One region of the Vreelandella titanicae genome, then DNA from elsewhere that is predicted to be linked to it. Evidence: predicted binding sites of a transcription regulator. Region 1 holds the regulator's gene; each other region holds the start of a gene.
The links. The regulator FliA, encoded in region 1, starts transcription of late flagellar genes. The targets are predictions, from matches to a motif close to CTAAAGTTNNNNNNNNNNCNGCCGATA.

Region 1 (5,153 bases):
TGCGTCACGGGATGCGCGTACTGTTTGGTTCTAATGGCCAGCAGGTGCCCGAAGATATGGCCCTTGCCGCCCCCGATGCGCTAGTGGATCAAGCGCTGAGTACCGCGACACCTCAGCGTGAACGGGTGCAAAGTGCCGATGCGCCGATGGGAATGCCGCGCTGGTCGCGGGATGTCCTGGGCCAAGGGCGTCGTTTGTCGTCGCTACTGGCGAGGTTGCGCCAACGCGTCACGGGGTTTGCGGAATTAGAAGAGATCTGGAACCTAGCTTCGCTGCCTAGTCGTTTGCAGGAAACACATTTGGATGCATTACTTGCCGGTTATCCAGCGGCAAAGACCACCTTAGGGATGGCGTGGTTTCCGCGGCGCAATGAGCGCGGCTGCGACTGGGCAATGCCGGACATTGGCCTGGACACGGATGGTGCCTGGCTGGCGCTACCCTGGCTGCAGCATCGCCACGCCGCAGGGTGGCAGCCACGCTTAGCCGCTCTGTCGGCATCGAGCGGCGTTGCGGTGCACTTACTACCGCGCTTCCCTGAACCGGATGCACTAGCGTGGCTGGAAGCCGAGCACTTGACCTGGGTCAGCCAAGTGGCCCCCAGTCATCGGTTACGCTTTCACCACGAACGTCAATCTATCCGCCAGCTATTTAGTGACAGTGTGCTAACGCACCATGTGGGCGTGCGTTTTCGTGGCCAATCGGTGCAACTGTGGACTGCCTACGCCGAAGTCGAGGACGCCAGCGGCACGGCGCTACTCGCCTGGTTCGGTGAAGTTCGCGATCCGGAAAGCGCCAAAGTAGTGGCGCGCCGCTACTGGCTTACCCCCGCTCGGCTAGGAGCAGAGGTGCTCTCACTGCTGTTAACCCAGCTGCAAAGCGAAGGCTTGGCCGCCTTGACGCGTCGCGCGTGGCAGCAGTTAAAAGAGGCCGATAGCGGGGATCTAAATGCTGAAGTTCGCCTATTGATGGCCAGCGGTGTGGCATCGGTCGCCGGGCATCTCGATGTTGCTGATGATGAGGAGGCGCAGACGCTGCGTGGCGATCTGCTCAACCTATTAGGCAACAGCCGTCGCCGCCGCGATACCGGCATGCTTGATGCACTGGTCTACGCCTTTATGGCACGAGATGCGATTCGTCAAATGGGCAGTGTTAGTCGAGAGGGCGTGGCGTGAGCGAACAGGATCAAGCATCGGGTCTACGCAAGTGGGCAAACCTGCAGCGCCAACAGCAGCAAGCTGAGGGTACAGTTGATGTTGCGGCGGCAGAACACGTGCCGGAATCTGAACAGCCTAGCTCTCTGTTAAAGCCGACAGCTGCAGCGGTGGAAGAGCCAGCAACGGTGGTAGCGCACCGGCCCAAAATTCCGCTTATTGTGGTCGGACTACCGGGTAGTGGTGCAGCCCAGGTGAACAAGGTTAAAGCACGATTAGGGCAGTGGTCGACGTTAGGTCGAAGCTGGGCCGGTGATCCTGAGGATTGGGATATTCATATCGTCATGGCCGAAACGGCCGACCTAGCCCAACTTTGCGATCAATACAGCCGTTGGGCACTGTGGATCAGTAGCGATGCCGATACCTTTGCTTCCATGTTCCGTACCTTGCGTCAACTACATGAGCGTGGCGGGCCGCGCCGTTTGCTGGCGCTCCACGAGCCGCACTTGCCGCGTCAAGGGTTGCTCAATAACTTGCGTGAGGCAGCTGATTACTACTTAAATATGGAGCTGTTGGTACTTGCACGATGAGCGCACTCTGCCGAGGAGACCAAGCATGCTAAGCTGGCTATTAAGAGGGAGACTGCTACTGAGCCCAGTACTGCTGACAGGGTGTCTACTAGCAGGGGTAACGGGAAACGCCCAGGCGACACCCGGTAGCTGGAGCAGCCAGATACCAGGTCTGATGGTAGCGATGAGTGATCGGTCAAGCGCTAGCCAAAACGCTACCCCACCTGCTGCTGCTAACAATGTGGAGTCAGCACAGCTCGGGCGTATTCATTGGCAGTTTCAATATCCCCCTGGTGCGTTATTAAACGCTTGGCTGTGCCATCCTGAGCAGTGCGTTGCGTTAGCTGGCATGCGGGGGACTACCACTGCCCTGGCGGGGTTTGCCGCGGATGCGCCGTTGCATTTTCGCTTCGCTTTACGTCCGGGGCAGCGGCCTGTTCGTGTCCAGGGGCTGCAAATGATTGTGAACTATCAGTGAAGGCTGGATAGACGCGAGGCGAGAGGATGTACACAGCACAAGGCAGGATCAAACAGAGTGAGCTGTTGACGCAATACATGCCACTGGTACGACGTCAGGCCTTGACGCTTCAGGTCCGTTTGCCAGCCAGTATTGAGCTCGACGACCTTATTCAAGCCGGGATGGTAGGGCTGCTGGAAGCGCTGGGGCGCTTCGATGCCACCCAGGGGGCAACGTTCGCGACGTTTGCCAGTCAGCGTATTCGCGGTGCAATGATGGATGAATTACGTACCCGCGACTGGTTGCCCCGCAGCGTGCGCCGCTCAGCGCGAGCGGTTGACAGTGCCGTTCGTCAATTAGAGCAACAGCTCGGACGGGCACCAGAAGAGAACGAAATCGCCCAACACCTTGAAATGCCGTTGAGTGAGTATCAGCAGCTCCTCAACGACACCAACAGTGGTCAACTGTTGCCGTTTGAAGAGCTGGTGGCCGACGGTGGCGAGCCTAGCAATAATGAATTGGCTAATTCACCGTTCGAGCAGTTGCTAGACGGCCAGCAACGACAAACGTTGATTGAGGCAATTGAAGCGCTGCCAGAGCGTGAAAAGCTGCTAATGGCTCTGTACTACCAAGAAGAACTCAACCTTAAGGAAGTAGGGGCTGTGTTGGGTGTCACGGAGTCACGCGTTTCACAACTGCACAGCCAAGCCGTCAGCCGCTTACGCGCGCGTTTACACGACTCGGCATAACACCTCTTTTTACTCACTTGTGACCGGCAAGGAGCCGTGGATGAACCCTTCGACGCTGATAGGCATATTTGCCAGCATACTACTGTTGGTGAGCGTGCTGTTTTTCACCGCAGAGTCCCCTGAAAGTTTTATCAATTTGCCGGGTTTGGCCATTGTGGTGACCGGTACCCTAGCGGCAACCTTTATCAGCTATCCGCTGAAAGAGGTGCTCCGCGTCGTACGGTTGGTGGGCTTGGTATTCCGGCGCGAAAATACCTATATGCGTGACGATATCCGCGAATTGGTGGATATGTCGCGACTCTGGTTTAAGGGCGATGTACGTGCGGTCGAGCGCGAGTTGGAGCATACCCGAAACCCGTTTTTGCGTACCGGGATCCAACTGGTCATTGCCAACACCAAAGAGGATGAAATTTTTGACATGCTGCGTTGGCGCATTGCCCGTCTTAAAGCGCGTGAGCATGCCGAGGCACAAATATTCCGTACCATGGCCACCTATGCACCCGCATTTGGCATGATCGGCACCCTGGTGGGGCTGGTCAATATGCTGGAAGTCATGGACGCAGGCGACCTGCAGGTGATCGGCCCGCGCATGGCGGTGGCCCTGCTCACCACCTTCTACGGCATTTTACTCGCCAACTTGGTGTTTAAGCCGATTGCGGTGAAACTCGAGCGCCGCACCGAAGAGCGGCTGATTACCATGAACATGGTGCTGGAAGGTATTTCGCTGATTACCAAGCGCCGCCTGCCGTCGTTTATTGAAGAGACCCTCAACTCGTTTGTAGCTAACTATCACGATGAGATCCGTGATAACAGCGTCAAACCAAGGCCTGATTCGTCGGTTAGTGCGGCGGCGAAGGGGTAGGCCAGATGCTTGACCGTGATACGCGCCACGCACTGGAAATGACGCCGTCGCCAGGCGATGGTGACGAGGGTTGGCTAACCAGCTATTTGGATGTGCTGACGCTGCTAATCACGCTCTTTGTGCTGCTGCTTTCACTGACACCGCCGGGAGGCGGTGAGGCGGCTGATACTGCTTTCATGCGCTCGGCTAGCGCTGTATCATCATTGCCGCTGGCGTCTCTAGCCACTGGTATTCAGCCCCGCCATTCAGGGGTTCAGCCGCAGTTTGATGGGCTCGACATCCCCGGTGTCAGTGTTTCGCAAGGGAGTGAAGGGGTCACGTTACGTATTGATACCAGCCTTTTATTTCCCAGCGGTCAAGCTGTACTGACTTCCCGTGGGCAAGAGGTGGTAGAAAGCCTTATCGATGTGCTGACCCGTTTTGACGGTCAGATTTCGGTAGAAGGCCACACCGACAGCGTGCCTATTTCAACGGCCCGCTTCCCCTCTAATTGGGAGCTTTCATCAGCGCGGGCTATCGCTGTGGTGAGGCATTTAGAGCGCCAAGGATTCAATATCTCTCGTATGCGGGCCGTCGGTTATGCCGACACCCAACCCATGGAACCGAACGCAACGGCGGAGGGCCGAGCTGCCAACCGTCGCGTAGAGTTGTTGCTAAGGCAGCAGGTCGAGGGTGAATAGATTGCGAGGCCACGTTTGTGTCCATGTACCACCCGCGGTTGCAGTCGTTTGGAGCTCTGCTGGTTTTAGATGCCGATTGTCGCCGCATTCAAGCCAGTAGCACCAACTTAACCCGCTTGACCGGTATTGAGCGCCCTGAAAATGGGCCGCACACTCTTGCCTATGTGTTAGGAAAACGGCTAAGCCAGCGGGTGCGCCGCGAGTTGCAGGGGCAGCAGAAACTCTCCGGCCCGCTGGTGTTTATTCGTTCCAAGCATAGCAACATGCGTTTTCAGCTCTATGCTTACCGAGCAGGTGGGAAGGTCATCGTCGAGATTGAGTCACTCAACCCCCAAGGTAAGCGCCGCCTGCTTGGCACAGTCAATGAGCGGCTGATGCATTTAGCCGACGCAACCCACCAGGAAGAGCTGCTCGACTGCTTGGTTAACGCTATTCAACAGCTCACTGGCCATGATCGCGTCACCGTGTGCCATTTCGACAGTGATTGGCATGGTTTAATGGTTGCCGAAGCGCTGGGCAACCAGCTGCCCTCGCTGTTGGGTCAGCGCTTCCCCTCAAGCGACTTCCCTGTCGCCTTACGCAAAAGTTACCAACATTACCCCGTTCGGTTAATTGAAGACGTCGATGCGCCGCCTGAAACGCTGACTCCCGCCTACTCGGGAGTGAGCCTTAGCGGCAGCTTTTT
Region 2 (5,153 bases), 960 kb from region 1:
ACGCCGATCAGGTGGATGGGCTTGCCCGAAGCGCGGTGCTTATCGGCATAGCCTTTATGTTTGATCTGCTCCAGCGCTTTACCTTCCGGCAGTTGTTCCACCACTTTGAACTCAAACAGGTAGATATGCCCACCAAAGTCCACGCTCATATCCACCTTGCCATGGTGGCTGGCGTCCTCCACGGTTACATCCAGCCCCAAGGCCGCAAAGTGGCTGTAAAAGACGCTGGCATAATGCCCTTCGTATTTGGCGATGGGATTGTTGCGGTACCAGTCGTGGGGCAGACCTGCGTAGAGCGCTTTGAGGTGCGTTTCCAATCCGGCCAGGTCGTGCTGGCTTAAATGACGAAACAGTGTTCTGCGCTCGCGTGGGGCGTTCTCGACCCCCAGTGACGGCAGCAGCGCATGGTTGAGGCTGGTTTCGACTTCGCGGTTAGGGAAGCCAAGGGTGTACTGGCGGTAGCCCCGCAGAGGCTCTTCTACTTGTTGAATGGTGAGGTAGCCGGTTTGAAACAGCAGACCTTCAGTGCTGATCTGGTCAACATCAAACTGGCTGAGCAATTCATACTCGGTTTCCCAATGATCCAATGACGGGGTAAATACTCCGCGCTGCTTGAGGATATCCACCAAAAACGTCGGTGTGGCAGACTCAAACCAGTACGGGCCGAACTCGCGTTTCTGAAACAGTAACAGCACGTCGAAGGGATTGTAGACGGACGTTACCTCACGGCCACCCCAGCGGTAGCCGTTATACCACTGGCGGATCGCCTCGCGATCAAGGCCGGGCAACTCAGCGGTGAACACCGTGTCAATGTCCTCGTCGGTATAGCCGCAAATCGTGCTGAAGGGGGCATCCAGAGTGATATCGTTGAGGTTATTCAATCCTGAGAAAAGGCTGACCTTACTGAATTTGGACACGCCGGTAAGCAGCACGAAGTGCAGGTGCGGATCGGCGTCTTTAATAACGCTGTAAAGGTTCTTCAAGCCCTCGCGCAGTTCCCGGGCACGCTCCGGCGCCAGGATGTTATCCAGAATCGGTTTGTCGTACTCGTCAATCAGGATGACCACCCGCTGACCACTCTGCTGGTGGGCGGCACGAATGAGGGCGGAAAATTCACCCGGTATATCGGTTTTATGGTGGTGGGTAATGCCGAGTCGCTCTCGTTGAACGCGTAGCTGCTCACGAATACGCTCATCCAGCCCTTCACGGCCCTGCATCACGCCATCGGCAAAGCTAATACGAATCACCGGGTAGCGCTGCTGCCAGTCCCACCTGTCGTGGAGATACAGCCCTTCGAACAGCGCCTGGCGACCTTCAAACAGGCAGCGCAGGGTGTCCAGCAAGAGACTTTTGCCGAAGCGGCGTGGCCGCGAGAGGAAGTAGTATTTGTTCTGGTTAACCAAACGCTCAATGTGCGGTGTCTTATCGACGTAGTAATAGTTCCCTTCGCGGATATCCGAGAACGTCTGAATCCCGATGGGTAACTTACGGCGGTGGGCATCCGTCACGGTGGGTCTCCAGAGCAAGAAACAGCGATACGAGCAGCAGTAGTTTAGCATGCTCAGGGGCTGAAATGCCTAGCCACGAGTTGTCAGCGCGCCGAGTGTTGTTCGCAGCTAAGGTAAAGGCGTTGGTGGCAACGAAGTAACAAGGGCTGGAGAGGAGACGAGAAACATCTCATGAAGTAGTGCTGCCAACAAGCATATCGTTATAAAAAGTGAGTTAGCTCTCACCAGTTGACTTGTCAGGCTCTAACGCAAATAATAATTATTGCCATTTATTCCGTGGTGTTAATCAAGGCAGGAGGCCGAGCTGTGGATACCCAGACCTGGAGCGCTGAGTTAGAAGATATCTTCGTTAATCAGCGGCCCCGGCTCTGCTGTGTCGCCGCAAGAGTATTGGGCAATGCTGATCAAGCCGATGATGTCGTGCAGGACGCCTATCTAAAAATTTCGGAAGCAACCACGCTTTTTGAGGTGAAGCAGCCCATATCTTACGTGTCACGTGTGGTGCGCAACCTCGCCATTGACCGTTGCCGCCGTTCGGCGTTTGAGTCAACTTTGTTTGCAAAAGAAGAGGAGGGGGATACCACCTCTTACGCGTCACACTCTCCAGAGGTGATCGCGATTGACCGCCAGGCCTTGGCACAGGTGGTGGACGCGTTGGACGAGCTGCCCGAGCGTACGCGGCGCGCTTTTGAGCTCTATCGTTCGGGAAGTCATACGCAGCGGGAAGTGGCCCACTTGTTAGGTATTTCCACCACGTTAGTTAATTTTATGATTCGCGATGCACTGACACATTGCCGCCAGTCGCTACAAGGTCAGATGTTGCCAGATCGGTAAGCCCACGTTCCGTCCCTTCTTTGTTGTCGCTTTGTTACACTGTCAGCAAATAGCGTTGATAATATTACACGCTTCCCGAGACAGGTGTTCAGCAGGCAGCAGTAGCGAGGTTTGACAGTAACGATGGATAACGACAGCGGCGATGATGCCGTTTGGCAAACGGCGCTAGACTGGCTGATGCGCGAGCATGAAGAGACGTTGAGCGACGCTGATCGCGAGGCGCTTCATGCGTGGTTAGCGGCTTCTTCTCAGCACCGCCGTGTATTTCGTGAAGCCGAACAGCTATGGCTGCTAACGGGGATGATTCCAAGTGGTGATGAGCGCAGTTGATCAGTCCCTGTTTTTTATTCCCCTCCTTCGATTGTTCTAAATGATCGCGAGCTAAAGCTGCCTCCTACTGGTGCAATTCTTAGCCTGGCATAAGTAATTCTATACCGACGCCCTAGCGGCCCCGCCCCTCCCCTTATTTTTCCTCTTTTCCTCCCCCAGCATTAAATTTTCTGACGCTTCACTCGTCATTGAGTAATGAGAAGTAATTGCGTTTTATTTCTCATTCCTTTGGCAACGATGAGGTTAGTCCCATGACAAGCTGTTTTGATCGTGAAGATGGTGTCTTCCGCGTATTAGTCAACCACGAAGAGCAGTACTCCCTCTGGCCAGAATGGAAAGCGATTCCCGCTGGCTGGACCGATACCGGCGTACTCGGCGATAAGCCAACCTGCCTCGACTACGTCGAAAAGACCTGGACTGATATGCGGCCACTGTCGCTGCGCCAGTGGATGGATGAGCAGGCTAACGCTGAGGCGGAGCAGGTGGATGCAGGTTAAGCGTTTAAGGCTGCTCTGCCTGCCCTGTGCCGGGGCTAGCGCCACCATGTATCTGCGCTGGAAGCGTCAGTTGCCCGCCTGGATCGAGGTATATCCCGTCGAGCTGCCTGGGCGTGGTGAGCGCCTGGGTGAGTCGCTCATCGATGACTTCGAGACCCAGGTCGTGCGGCTGTGCGAAGAGCAGGCAACGCGGATGCGCGGCGACTTTGCCCTGTTCGGTCACAGCATGGGGGCGTTGTTGGCCTACGGCATGGCAGCTCGCTTGCGCGATGTAGGGCGACCTCAGCCGCGGATGCTGTTCGCCTCAGGCAGCGCGGGGCCCTCAATGCGCGATTCAGACCGCTTGGCGGGCCTTGATAACGACAAAGCCCTGATTGCGGATCTACGCCAGCAGGGCGGCACCCCAGAGGAGGTATTCGCAAGCCCGGAACTGCTGCGCCTCACTCTCGATGTGTTGGAGGCGGACTATAGCCTCTGCCGCAGTTTCCGCTATCGCGGCGGGTCGCCGCTTGGTTATCCCTTACAGGTGTTCGCTGGGCGCGATGACGATATCGAAAGAGAGCGTCTAGAGGCGTGGCAGCGAGAAGCGGGCGGGGCGTTCTCGTTGAACTGGTTCGAAGGAGGGCACTTCTTTATTCGCCAGCAGCAAGCACAAGTGCTGGAGACTATCGAACGGGCGCTGACTCGACGGCTTGAGGAGGTGCCCCATGCAGCGCCTGCAGTTAGCTGAAGGGGCTCCTGAGGGGCTTGAAGTCTGGCGCTTATCGCTCGGTCTGAACGCCCCGGTGGCTGACGAAGATGATCGGTTGCTGAGTCGAGCCGAGTGGCAGCGCGCCCAGCGGCTTCGCCGTCACGCCGATGTCGTACGCGCCGTGGCGACTCGAGCGGCCCTGCGGCGACTGCTATCAGCGCACACCGGTATAGCGCCAGAAAAGTTGGTGTTCACTCAGAACGCTTACGGCAAACCAGCGTTGGAAAACGCTGATGGGCCTGCTTTCAATGTCTCCCACTCTGGCCATGTCGCCCTGATCGCGATTGCTCCCGGCGGAGCGGTGGGGGTCGATATTGAGCGTTGCCGACCCGAGGCCGAACTGGCGCCGCTGCAAGGGCTGGTGCTATCGCCGAGTGAGCAGCTCGACCACGCACGCGACGGCATCGCACTGCCCTTCATGGAGCGCTGGGTGGTTAAAGAGGCGGTGCTCAAAGCCCTGGGCCTGGGCATCGCTGATCATTTGCAGGCGCTCTCGATCACTTCCTCTTTAGGGTCGCCAGGCACCTATCACCTTGAGCACTCGCTTCCCGTGTCATCACCTTTGCAAGCATGGCCGCTGCCAGCGCCGAGTGGCTATGCCGCTGCCCTGGGTTATATCGATTCAGGCTATGTCGATTCAGGCTATTCCCACACAAACGCCCAGGGCAAACGCTACTCAACGAATTTTCAGGAGATCAATAATGGACAGCCAAAGCGCAACACCAACGCAACAAACCAACACCATATCCAAACGTCAGGGGCCTGCTGATTCGGAGCTGCCCATTATGATTTCTCCCTCCTACCCAGGGCAGCCACTGCTGGAAGCCTTTGGCGAGTTGCGCGCGGATATTGAGACGCTGGTGGCCAGAGTCGGCGGGGTGTTGCTAAGAGGCTTCGATGTTCCCTCCGTGGACGATTTTCAGCAGTTTGCTGCCGCCTTTGGTCATCCTCTGCTGAGCTATGAGTTCGCTTCTACGCCACGCTCAGCGGTTTCGTCAGGCATTTATACCTCCACCGAATACCCCGCCCATCAACATATTCCCCTCCACAATGAGCAGGCCTACACCCGCGAGTGGCCGATGAAAATCTGGTTCCACTGTGTCACCGCTTCTCCCGAGGGCGGTGAAACCCCCATTGCCGATAGCCGCGCTATTTACCGCCGTATGCCCGCAGAGATCCGCGAGCGCTTTGCCCCCGGCATTCTCTACGTACGCAACTACGGCGATTTCGATA
Region 3 (5,153 bases), 1.2 Mb from region 1:
CGGCTGGCCCAGTGCTGTAGTTCAGCCAAACTGGGTTGCTTTTCATGTGTAAGCTGGAAGGGGACACGCGCCTGAATCAGCAGGGTGCCCGTAAGCGACTTTTTACCATTCTCCAGTACAGCCATGGCATCGCTTAGCTCATCAAGAATAAGCCAATCCAGGCTTCCCAGTCCTTCAATACTATCAAGCGCCACAGTATTAATGGGAAGCTCAGCCAAAGGCCTTGCAGCTAGATGGTGGCGCTTTGGAAGCTTCTCGGCTGGTAGCGGTGTAAGCGTGCTGGTCATTTCTGGGGCGACACAGGCATGCAGCGCTGTCGCCTTACCATCGCCGAGCAGGGCGTGCTGGAATAACTGAATATAGTCGCTGCCTTCGTACTGCTTGGCATCTTTTATTTCGCTGGCGGGATCAAAAGCGACAATGCCAAAGGCTTTCGTCGCCGCCATCTGGTCGGCAAGGCCACTTTTGATCAAGCTGGCGCGGTTGTCGAGCACCATGATTTTACCTTTAATTTGCCAAGTAAAATCATCGGTAAGCCACAAACGATTAGCCTGTGACTTGCTGTTCTTGGTTCCAGCTTTAGGGCTAATCAACTGCTGTAGAGAGTTATCGACCTTAAATTCCGGCTTGGTTGCTCGGCTGGCTAAGCGCTGGCGGTGGCGCTTCTTCTGGGTAATGGCGAAGTCCTTGTTGCCAGAGCGTAACCCTACTAAAGGCGCCAAAGCGTTCAGTAATCGATCAGTAGCGCGATCAAGGTGATGCTTTTCTTTGCCTACCTGCCAGGCGCGATCTACGTAATCTTGATAAAGCACTTCGTCATCAAACAAGCTAATAACTGCATCCACCAGCGGCTGAAGCTCATCGTCGCTGAGCAAATGTTGGTAGGGTTCTTCATAGCAGGCATCTGGGAAGTCAAAGGCGACACCGGCGTTGCCAATCATCTCGGGCATGCCGCCGCGGTTAGTAATCAGTGCCGGAATGCCGTTTAGCATAGCCTCGGCCAGCATACGCCCGGAGCTTTCCCACCATAGGCTAGGAGCTACTACCACGCGGGCCCGACTGTAAGGGCCGCGCATATCGCTGGTATTGGGGGTCACCACAACATTACTTAACGCGCTACGCTGTTCCCCCATTTTGCGGGTGGTTTCCCGCAGCACGGCTGGCCAGTCGGCTCGGGCTTCCACTACCTCAAGCTTAATATCGGGCCTTTCGCGCTCCAGCTTCTCTGCCAACTGCACAAATACGCTGGCGCCCTTTTGCAAACTAGGGTTAACAAACAGTAAACGCTTACGTTCATGATGTTCAGCAACAAAGTTCCCCGGGGCTATAAACTTGCCCACGGGCTTGGCGGTATAGCCGACCTCTTTGCGGTACATATCCGCTGTGGCCTGGCTGTCGGTAAGGATTAAATCCACATCACGGCACCAGCGCGGTGCCTTGTAACTGCCGTTTGCCAGATAGAAAGCGACAGGGATGCCGCGATCACGGGCTTCATCGGCAATTAGCAAGTCCAGCGTTTGGCCGCCATAGAACCACACTACATCCGGCTTAAAGGAATCCAGCATATAAAGGTACTGGCTATACCAAAGCCCTTCTTCATGCGTAGTAAAGTGATTACGGTTGTGGCTAAAACTGACCACCAATTGATGCGATAGCGGTCCATCTTCGGCTTGAATCAATTGGTGCTGATGAGCACTTAAGTCGGGAAATTGCTCCTTGAGCCGCCCCATCCCCTTAGGATTATCAAATACAGTGGCACCCAACACCTGCACGTCATAGCCGTGGGCCGCTAGCTGCAACAGCATTTGCCGCACAGTCATGCTGGCCCCACTGGAAGTATCAAGCAGGCAGTAAGGATTGGCCCAAAGCAAACGGGGTTTGCGCTTTTGAGTAGCAGATAAGGAGGTGTTCTTAACCATGAAGCGGCTCACAGGGAAAAATGGCAATATGCCTAGCTTACTGTGCTAGTGCGGCAATCAAAGGCGCGAATGCGCCGGTATTTAAGTAGGTGTTCACGCGATCAAGCTCGACAAGAGGCTGGAACATGCTTAAGAAGCTAATTTTTAACGAAACACTTAACGACAAAAAACGGGGCCAATTGGCCCCGTCGTTACTTTCATGTGAAGCTTAGCGGCTAAGCTATTAGCCCAGCAGAGACAGTACAGACTGTGGCGTCTGGTTAGCCTGTGCCAGCATGGAAGTACCCGCCTGCTGTAGAATATTCGCACGCGTCATATTCGACACTTCCACCGCGTAATCGGCATCTTCGATACGTGAACGAGCTTCGGAGAGGTTGGTAGACGTCGTTGCCAGGTTATCGATCACCGAATCGAAGCGATTAAGCGTAGCACCTAAAGTCGCGCGGCTGGTATCCAGTGACTCTGTAGATGCATCGACGGCATCAATTATGTTCTGGAAATCATCATGCGTAACTGCACCAGAAGCTCCAGAACCGTCAATTACTGTAGCACCACCAGAGACCGCAAGAGAGCCGCTTGATCCCGATACTAGGCCAAGACCCACTGTAGTCGCATTAACTGTGTCCACGGTAATAACATCTTCAGCGTTAGTATTAGAACCAACCTGAATACTTAAGCTAGCGCCACCAGAGTTCAGCAGGCTAGTGCCGTTGAAGTTATTGCTACCAGCCACACGATCGATTTCAGCTAAACGCTCATTGATTTCGGTTTCAATGGCTGCGCGATCATCTGCAGTGTTGGTGTCGTTGGCACCCTGTACCGCTAGCTCACGAATACGCTGCATATTGTCGTTGACTTGGTCAAGGCCGCCTTCCATGGTCTGTACCAGAGAGATACCGTCGCTTGCATTACGGCTAGCCTGATCCATGCCTTTAATCTGAGCAGTCATTTTGTTGGCGATGGCCTGGCCAGCAGCATCGTCAGCGGCGCTGTTAATACGCAAGCCTGAAGACAAACGCTCTTGCGCTTTAGCCAGCATAGACTGAGAGTTGGAAAGGTTGTTCTGGCCAATCAGGGCCGTAATGTTAGTGTTGATTACAGACATGTGAGTGCTCCTCGAAGATTAACTGGCCTTGTGGCCTGCTTAGCGGCGCTTGCGTCGCCGTTATATTAATTAACGGCAGGCCCGCCAAATTCTTTAGAAAAAATACGCTTTTTTATGTAATTCACTGTAACTATTTCAACTGCCCTTTCAACTGCGCTCTGAACTACTCTCTTAATTGCTGTTCTGCATATTACCCAGCATGCTGAACTGCTGGGAGAGGTAGCTGCTCATTGAGTTCATTTGGGCGATCAAGCCATCCAATTGCCCAAACTGCTTGCGGTAACGCTCTGTGCTTCGCTCGATACTTGCCTCCATACGCAGCTTGCGCACATCTAGGCTGTCAACCCGCTGCTCAGCACTAGTCACTGAGCTTTGAATGATGCCGTTTTCTGCCGTAATGCCTTCAAGCGTGGCGTTTAAGCGCCCCGCAAAGCCGCCTTCTTCGGTTTCGCCCGCAAAGAAGGCAGATAGCCCCTCTGGGTTGTTGGCCACCGCATCGTCCAACTTATCCTCATCGACCTTTAATCGCCCCTTCTCATCAATGGCGATGCCCAGTTGTGAAAGGCGTGAAATATCGCCGGTGCCGAGGTTGTCAGTAATATCCCGGCGTAGTCGGTCTTCAATGGTACGCACGGTGCGGTCGCCAATTAGTTCGCCAGACGTTTCGCCTTCGCCGTTGTAGGCGGTCATTCGACCAACGGTGGATTTCATTTCGTTGTAGTTACTAACGAAGTCGTCAATAGCTTCTCTCAGCGATGCTTCATCACGCTCGATTACCAGCGTAACGGGGTCTCCAGAGGCCTCTGTGAGATCAAGCGTTACGCCCTGAATGGCCTCTTCAACCCGGTTGGTTTTACTGGTGATAGCAATGCCATTAACATTCAGCTCAGCGTCCTGACCTGAACGCTGGGTGGCTGCATCCATGGTCAGCGATGCTAAGCCTGAGAAACCCTCCAGTGAAGCATTTTGGCCCGTCTCTTTTGAGCTCAGCGCTAAGCGGTATCCAGTGCCATCATTAACGATAGAAGCAGTGACACCAGACTCTTTATCCGCATTGATCTGGTCACGGACATCCGCCAGCGTACTGCCCGCTGAAATAGCAACATCGTAGCTTGTTTGTGTTCCGCCAGCACCAAAGTTAAGCGTTAGTGTCGCATCGGCGGCTGTTAGCTCTTGGTCTAGCGCTACACTGTTGGAAGCAGCGCTGCCTGCGCGTGCCAATTGGGTAACGGTGACTTCATAGCGCCCTGCGTTAGCGGTTTCGCCTGTGGTCGCCAATACGCCATCGCCCATCACGGTGCTTTTTTGCTGCTTAAATGTAGCGGCATCGTTCAGCGCAGCAATAGAGGTTTGCACCCTATCCATTGCTGACTCTAGGCGCCCATAGGCAGAAATCTTGGTTTGCTGAGCGCTTTTCTGCTCTAGAATAGGCACAAGCTTTTGCTGTTCGGCCGCTTTTAGCTGATCCACCAAACCTGAAAGATCCAATCCAGAACCTACACCGAGTGCTGTGATCGATGCCATGGGGCTCATTCCTTATAAGAAGTAGAGAAAGGTGTCTAGGTAATCTATCGGCTGCGGAGGAACAAACTTTAGAGGTAATGCCTTTTTTTAAGCTGTTTTTAAAGCATTGCAAAGAAAAATGCCCAGCACATAGTGCAGGGCATCTTGTAATCTATTAATTTAGCTGGTTTATCAGGCTAATTTTAACTTTGCTGATCAAGCGCTGCAAACTGCTGGGTCAGATAAGCACTGGTTGAGTTCATTTGAGCTACCATGCTGTCCATCGCTTGAAACTGCGTGCGATAACGCTCAACGGTTTGTTCGATACGGCTTTCCGTTGTCGCATATCGGTCTTCTAACGAAGCAAAGCGACTCTCAGACGAATCAACGGCACTTTCAAGACGGCCACCTGTTCCAACCAAGCTTTCAAGCGATGAGGCTATTTGCCCTGCCATGCCACCCTCTTCGCTATCGCCTGCAAAAAAATTGGCTAGCTGATCTGGCTGATTAGCAACAATGCTATCTAATTTATCTTCGTCAATCTCCAGCTTGCCGTCTACTTGAAGCGAAATTCCTACATCCGACAACACGCTAAAGCCATCGCCGCCGACAACACTGCTAATTGT
Region 4 (5,153 bases), 2.5 Mb from region 1:
TGCTATCCAAGAGTCTGGAACCTATGCCTCGCCCTCGGAATCGGCTATCGACAGCAATCCCATCCATCACCAATTCTTGAGATTTTGGCTTGCGCTCGAATAAGCTGAACACCAGACATGCCCAGAGCCCTTTCAATGTTCCAAGCTTGCCTATCAGCTGTTTCATCCCGATTCCGCTCGTTAGCGAACCATTGGGCTGCTGAAACCCTGCTAGCCCAATGACCTCATCTTCAAAGATGGCAGTAAAGGAAAATTCAGGGACAAAACAGTCGGAGAGTAATTGAATGCGCTTAGCCTTGTCAGGTATTGCGCTCGCGAATTTAGCGCCGAAAGCTTCTTCATATAGCTTAGCGACAGGCCCAGCCTTCTCAAGGTTAAAGCCTTTCTGAATCAGAACGTTCATATACTGGCTCCTAGATTCAAAGAGAAATGACCATTGGTCACAGACGCAGTGAATTAATTTTTATTTGCAGGGATGAGGCAACTTCAGTAGTGGATGAGGAATTGCCGCGGGTCTTTGGTTCAATATCATAAAGGGGGGATGCATCGTTAGTACCTTCACTGATAATGGCATGATGGGTACCTGTACCGTAAATATGTGTGCTAATTTGAATTGGTCTGGTCGACCGCATGCAATCATTGAAAATGTGATTGTTTCCAAGGATCACCGCAAGCAACGTATCGGTAAGGCCAATCTTAGGTGTGCTATAGACTTTGCCCAGCAAGCTGGCTGTTATAAAGCGGCGCTTATGACGAGGTCTAAAGACCCCGCGACACAGGTTCTACGAGTCTTCAGGATTCAGCCCAAGCAAGCAGAGGTATCAGGTAGGGTTCAATGCATAACGCCCCATCCGATGCGCACGCACGGTTTTGCCATTAATACGGGTAAGCGTAAGTTTTGGGATAGGAGAGAGACATGATACCAATCGAAACATGGATGGCTTTCACTGCCGCATGCGTTTTAATAATTCTAGTGCCGGGGCCTGATAATATACTCGCCGTTAGTCGTGGACTTAGCCAGGGGCGTCTAGCGGCTTGTGTCTCCAGCGTAGGAGCTGGAATGGGGCTGATGGTGCATGTGGTTGTCGCTTTTCTTGGTTTGGCGGCTCTTATCCAGACCTCTGCCGTTGCCTTTAGCGCCGTTAAATTGATTGGGGCCGGGTATTTGATTTGGTTAGGTATTAAAGCATTACGTTCCAGAGACTTGATTGCATTTTCATCGCATCGTCGTTTGTCTTACCGCGTGGTTTTAACCACTGGGTTTCTAACCAACGTGCTTAATCCGAAGCCCGCGCTATTTATCTTGGCATTTATTCCTCAATTTGTATCGCCGGCGCAGGGATCGATTGCGTTGCAAACGCTATTGCTAGGTGCTTGGTTTGCTTTTATGGCATTCGCTATATTCGCCGTGCTGGGTCTCTTTTCATCTATGTTTGCGCGCTGGTTGGAGAGTCGTCCGCGCGTAATTCAAGGCCTGAATATGGGCGCTGGAGCAATGTTCATTGCAGCGGGGTTATCAGTGATATTTCTTGAGAAAGTGGAGAACCGCTAGTCGAAGACGACTAAACCTTCACACAGACAAAAATAGCGTTTCCAGAGGCGTTATCCCAGGGGATGATTTTTTCATAGTTGTGCTCAAACACATGAACCTCAAAGTGAGGCGCTAAGAGTGCGCTTAACTCCGCAAAGCTGACGGCTACCATGGGGTGTTCGTCGTTCCATAGCTGTGTTCCTTCAGCGTTGGCTTTTTCAATGCTGAGCCTAAGCGACTGCTTTTCACCTTGGCCACTGTAGTGCCATCCCGAGCGGAACGTGAATAAATCGCTTTCTTGTTGGGCGCTGTGTTTAACAGATAAAGCGTTATCGATTTTGTCTTTATCGACTGCGTTAAAACAGAAAATACCACCAGACTTGAGGGCACAATGAGTACTGGATATACACGCTTTTAGCTTTTCAATCCCATCGTTGTAGTGGATTGAGTATAAAAAGCAGGTGATTAAGTCTTGAGGCTCGTTGGCCTTGAAGTCACTCATATCTTGCAACGTGAAGTGTGCTTCTGAACAACGCGTGGCGGCAATATCCAGCATGGGTTGATTAATATCAAGCCCGCTGCTGGCGTATCCAAAATCAATAAAATGGCGCACGTGTGGGCCGGTGCCACAGGCTAAATCTAGGTGTGTCGTTCCGCCGTTACCGAAAATCTGATGCAGCCTGCGAATGGCGTGGCTTTGCGCTTGATAGTCGATATCCACGCACATCAAATCGTAGTAGCCAGAAAGGTCGGTATAGAGGGCATTGACGGACATAGTGACCTAATAGTGGCAACTGAAATAGGGTGGGTGGCGCATAGTAAACGAGCGAGTAGGGTTTGAGAAGCAGGCACAGCTTGGAGTTTAACGATTACGCAAATACATCTTGCAGCCCTAAAGAAACTCTGACGATGACCGATATATACCTAAGACCATCGAGATTTCTCTGGTCGTTGCTAAATGCCGAGAGTGCCCGTTATGCCGAAAATGCTGATCTTTATCATCACCTTGCTTCTCATTCTGTCTAACCAAGCGCAGGCAAACTCGAGTGCGGCAGAGGCGGCGGCGTTGGCGTGGCTAGAAGCCATCGATAGCGGTCAGTATGAGCAGGCATGGGAATCGTCATCTTCACTACTAAAAAAGCCGCTTTCACCGCACATGTTAGAACGGACGATTGGTGCAGCGCGTCGTGACTTTGGTGCGGTTCAGTCGCGTCGGCGAGTAAGCGTTGTCCGCGAAACCTCTATGCCTGGGGCTCCAAGAGATGACTACGCGGTTTTGACGTTCCAAACACGTTTTGAAAACAGATCATCGCAGATTACGGAAACCATCACTCCTCACTTGGAAGAGGGCACGTGGAAAGTTAGTGGTTATTACTTGAACTAACCGACTCCTCAAAAATACTGCAACCACCTCTGGTTTGCAGCATTGCCTTGGTTCAGGCTCCTTTTCCCCTCGAATCCTGCCATCACGTTGTTCATGACGAAGCTCAATTTGGCTGCTACGTTGAGTAGATAGCCTTGTGTATGTTGCTATGGATAGGCTGCAGATTCAGACGGGAATGTTCAAGGCGTTGAATGCGAGGAGTGGGTATGCAAACCCTTTCTCTCAAACCGCACTGGCTCTGGTTGATGGTTGCCAGTTTGCTAATGGCTACTATGTCGTTTACATGGCAGGCCATGGCACAAAGCGCTTCACCAAGCGTTCTGGTGCTTAATATTGAAGGCGCCATCGGCCCGGCTACCAAGGACTACTTTGAGCGTGGGCTGGATAAAGCCCGCGAGCAGGGCAGTGAGGTGGTGATCGTCGAGCTCGATACCCCCGGCGGGTTGGTCGACACCACCCGCGACATGATTCGCGAGATGCTCAACGCTGACATTCCCGTGGTGATGTACGTTTTCCCCAGTGGTGCGCGAGCGGCAAGCGCGGGCACCTATCTACTTTACGGTAGCCACGTGGCTGCCATGGCCCCCTCGACGCATCTCGGCTCGGCCACGCCGGTACAGATGGGCGGTGGGCTGCTCGGCAGCGATGAAGACGAAGAAGATAATTCGGCTGAGGAGTCGGATGGCGAGGGCAGCGCCATGGAACGCAAGGTGATGGAAGATGCGGTGAGCTTTATCCGCAGCCTAGCGGAACGCCATGATCGCAATGCCGATTGGGCTGAAGAGGCCGTGCGCAATGCGGTCAATTTCACTGCCAGCGAGGCGCTGGAGCAGAACGTCATCAATGTGGTGGCGCGCGATCTTGACGATCTCCTTGAGCAGATTGACGGCATGAGCGTGGTCATGGAAAGTGGCGATGCTACGCTTGAGACCGCAGGCCTCACCATTGAACGCTTCGACCCTGATTGGCGCACCCAGGTGCTATCGCTGATCACTAATCCCAACATAGCCTTCTTCTTGATGGTCATCGGCTTTTACGGGCTGGTTTTCGAGCTGGCCAATCCCGGCAGCCTGTTCCCCGGCACCATTGGCTTGATTTGCTTGCTGCTCGCCCTGTTTGCGTTTCAGGTGCTGCCGATTAACTACGCCGGGCTTGCGCTGATGGTGGTCGGGCTGGCGTTGATGGTGGGTGAGGCATTTATGCCTAGCTTCGGCGTGCTGGGGGTTGGCGGCATCATTGCCTTTGTACTTGGTTCGGTAATGCTGATGGACGCGGAGCATCTTGCCATTTCGCTACCACTAATCGGTGGTGTGGCATTGGTGTCCGGGGGGCTAATGCTATGGACGTTAACACGCTTTGCAACGCTGCGCCGTCGTCCGGCACACACTGGCGCGGAGCAGTTAATCGGCGCAGATGCGGTTGCACTGGATGATTTTGAGACCAGCGGCCATGTAAGGCTGCATGGCGAGCGCTGGAACGCAGTGAGCGATGTGCCAGTCAAACGAGGTGAAAAGCTTGTGGTGGTGCGCCTTGATGGCTTAACGGTATATGTGACGCCCCGCTAGTGCCCACTTTCTGACATAACCGACCCACAGCTAAACGAGGTGTCCAATGATTATTTCGTATTTAGTTCCTGTCGTGCTGGTGGTGATGTTGATCGCCGCCTCTATTCGCATACTGCCAGAATATAAACGCGGCGTAGTGTTCTTTCTGGGGCGTTATCAGATAGTGAAAGGGCCTGGGCTAGTCATTGTGATCCCCGCCATTCAGAAGATGGAGGTGGTGGATCTGCGCGTCATTACCATGGATGTGCCGGAACAGGACGTAATCTCTCAGGATAACGTCACCGTTAAAGTTAATGCGGTGCTTTATTTCCGCGTCGTCGATCCAGAAAAGGCGATCATTCAAGTCGAGAATTTTACCCAGGCGACCAGTCAACTAGCACAGACCACTTTGCGCTCCGTGCTGGGTAAGCATGATCTGGATGAGATGCTTTCCGAGCGCGATAAGCTCAACGACGATATCCAGGAAATCATCGATACCCAAACCGAAGCGTGGGGTATCAAGGTCGCCAATGTTGAAATTAAGCATGTAGATTTGGATGAGAGCATGATTCGCGCCATTGCGCGCCAGGCAGAGGCGGAGCGTGAGCGTCGCGCTAAGGTGATTCACGCCGAAGGGGAACTGCAAGCATCCAAGAAACTGGTCGAGGCGGCCAATGTCATGCAGGAAAACTCT

Region 2: the regulator FliA is predicted to act here: its motif matches at 2,834-2,860, upstream of HZS52_RS23460 (MbtH family protein).
Region 3: the regulator FliA is predicted to act here: its motif matches at 3,095-3,121, upstream of HZS52_RS09325 (flagellin N-terminal helical domain-containing protein).
Region 4: the regulator FliA is predicted to act here: its motif matches at 2,424-2,450, upstream of HZS52_RS15065 (DUF4019 domain-containing protein).

What each region holds. Positions count from the first base shown of each region.
Region 1 covers NZ_CP059082.1:782,003-787,155, reverse strand. Annotated here, with positions in the region: gene flhF (flagellar biosynthesis GTPase FlhF) at 1-1,172, shown strand, start outside; gene HZS52_RS03730 (C15 family peptidase) at 1,169-1,741, shown strand; gene HZS52_RS03725 (flagellar protein FlhE) at 1,767-2,198, shown strand; gene HZS52_RS03720 (RNA polymerase sigma factor FliA) at 2,225-2,926, shown strand; gene HZS52_RS03715 (motility protein A) at 2,967-3,788, shown strand; gene HZS52_RS03710 (OmpA/MotB family protein) at 3,794-4,468, shown strand; gene HZS52_RS03705 (sensor domain-containing diguanylate cyclase) at 4,492-5,153, shown strand, end outside.
Region 2 covers NZ_CP059082.1:5,098,723-5,103,875, reverse strand. Annotated here, with positions in the region: gene HZS52_RS23475 (ATP-binding protein) at 1-1,559, opposite strand, end outside; gene HZS52_RS23470 (RNA polymerase factor sigma-70) at 1,815-2,342, shown strand; gene HZS52_RS23465 (FecR/PupR family sigma factor regulator) at 2,454-2,672, shown strand; gene HZS52_RS23460 (MbtH family protein) at 2,924-3,169, shown strand; gene HZS52_RS23455 (thioesterase II family protein) at 3,159-3,899, shown strand; gene HZS52_RS23450 (4'-phosphopantetheinyl transferase family protein) at 3,877-4,689, shown strand; gene HZS52_RS23445 (TauD/TfdA family dioxygenase) at 4,622-5,153, shown strand, end outside.
Region 3 covers NZ_CP059082.1:2,018,611-2,023,763, reverse strand. Annotated here, with positions in the region: gene HZS52_RS09330 (glycosyltransferase) at 1-1,919, opposite strand, end outside; gene HZS52_RS09325 (flagellin N-terminal helical domain-containing protein) at 2,143-3,024, opposite strand; gene fliD (flagellar filament capping protein FliD) at 3,196-4,548, opposite strand; gene fliD (flagellar filament capping protein FliD) at 4,731-5,153, opposite strand, start outside.
Region 4 covers NZ_CP059082.1:3,272,675-3,277,827, forward strand. Annotated here, with positions in the region: gene HZS52_RS15045 (GNAT family N-acetyltransferase) at 1-403, opposite strand, end outside; gene HZS52_RS24755 (GNAT family N-acetyltransferase) at 546-920, shown strand; gene HZS52_RS15055 (LysE family translocator) at 938-1,552, shown strand; gene HZS52_RS15060 (class I SAM-dependent DNA methyltransferase) at 1,563-2,306, opposite strand; gene HZS52_RS15065 (DUF4019 domain-containing protein) at 2,508-2,915, shown strand; gene HZS52_RS15070 (NfeD family protein) at 3,122-4,480, shown strand; gene HZS52_RS15075 (slipin family protein) at 4,527-5,153, shown strand, end outside.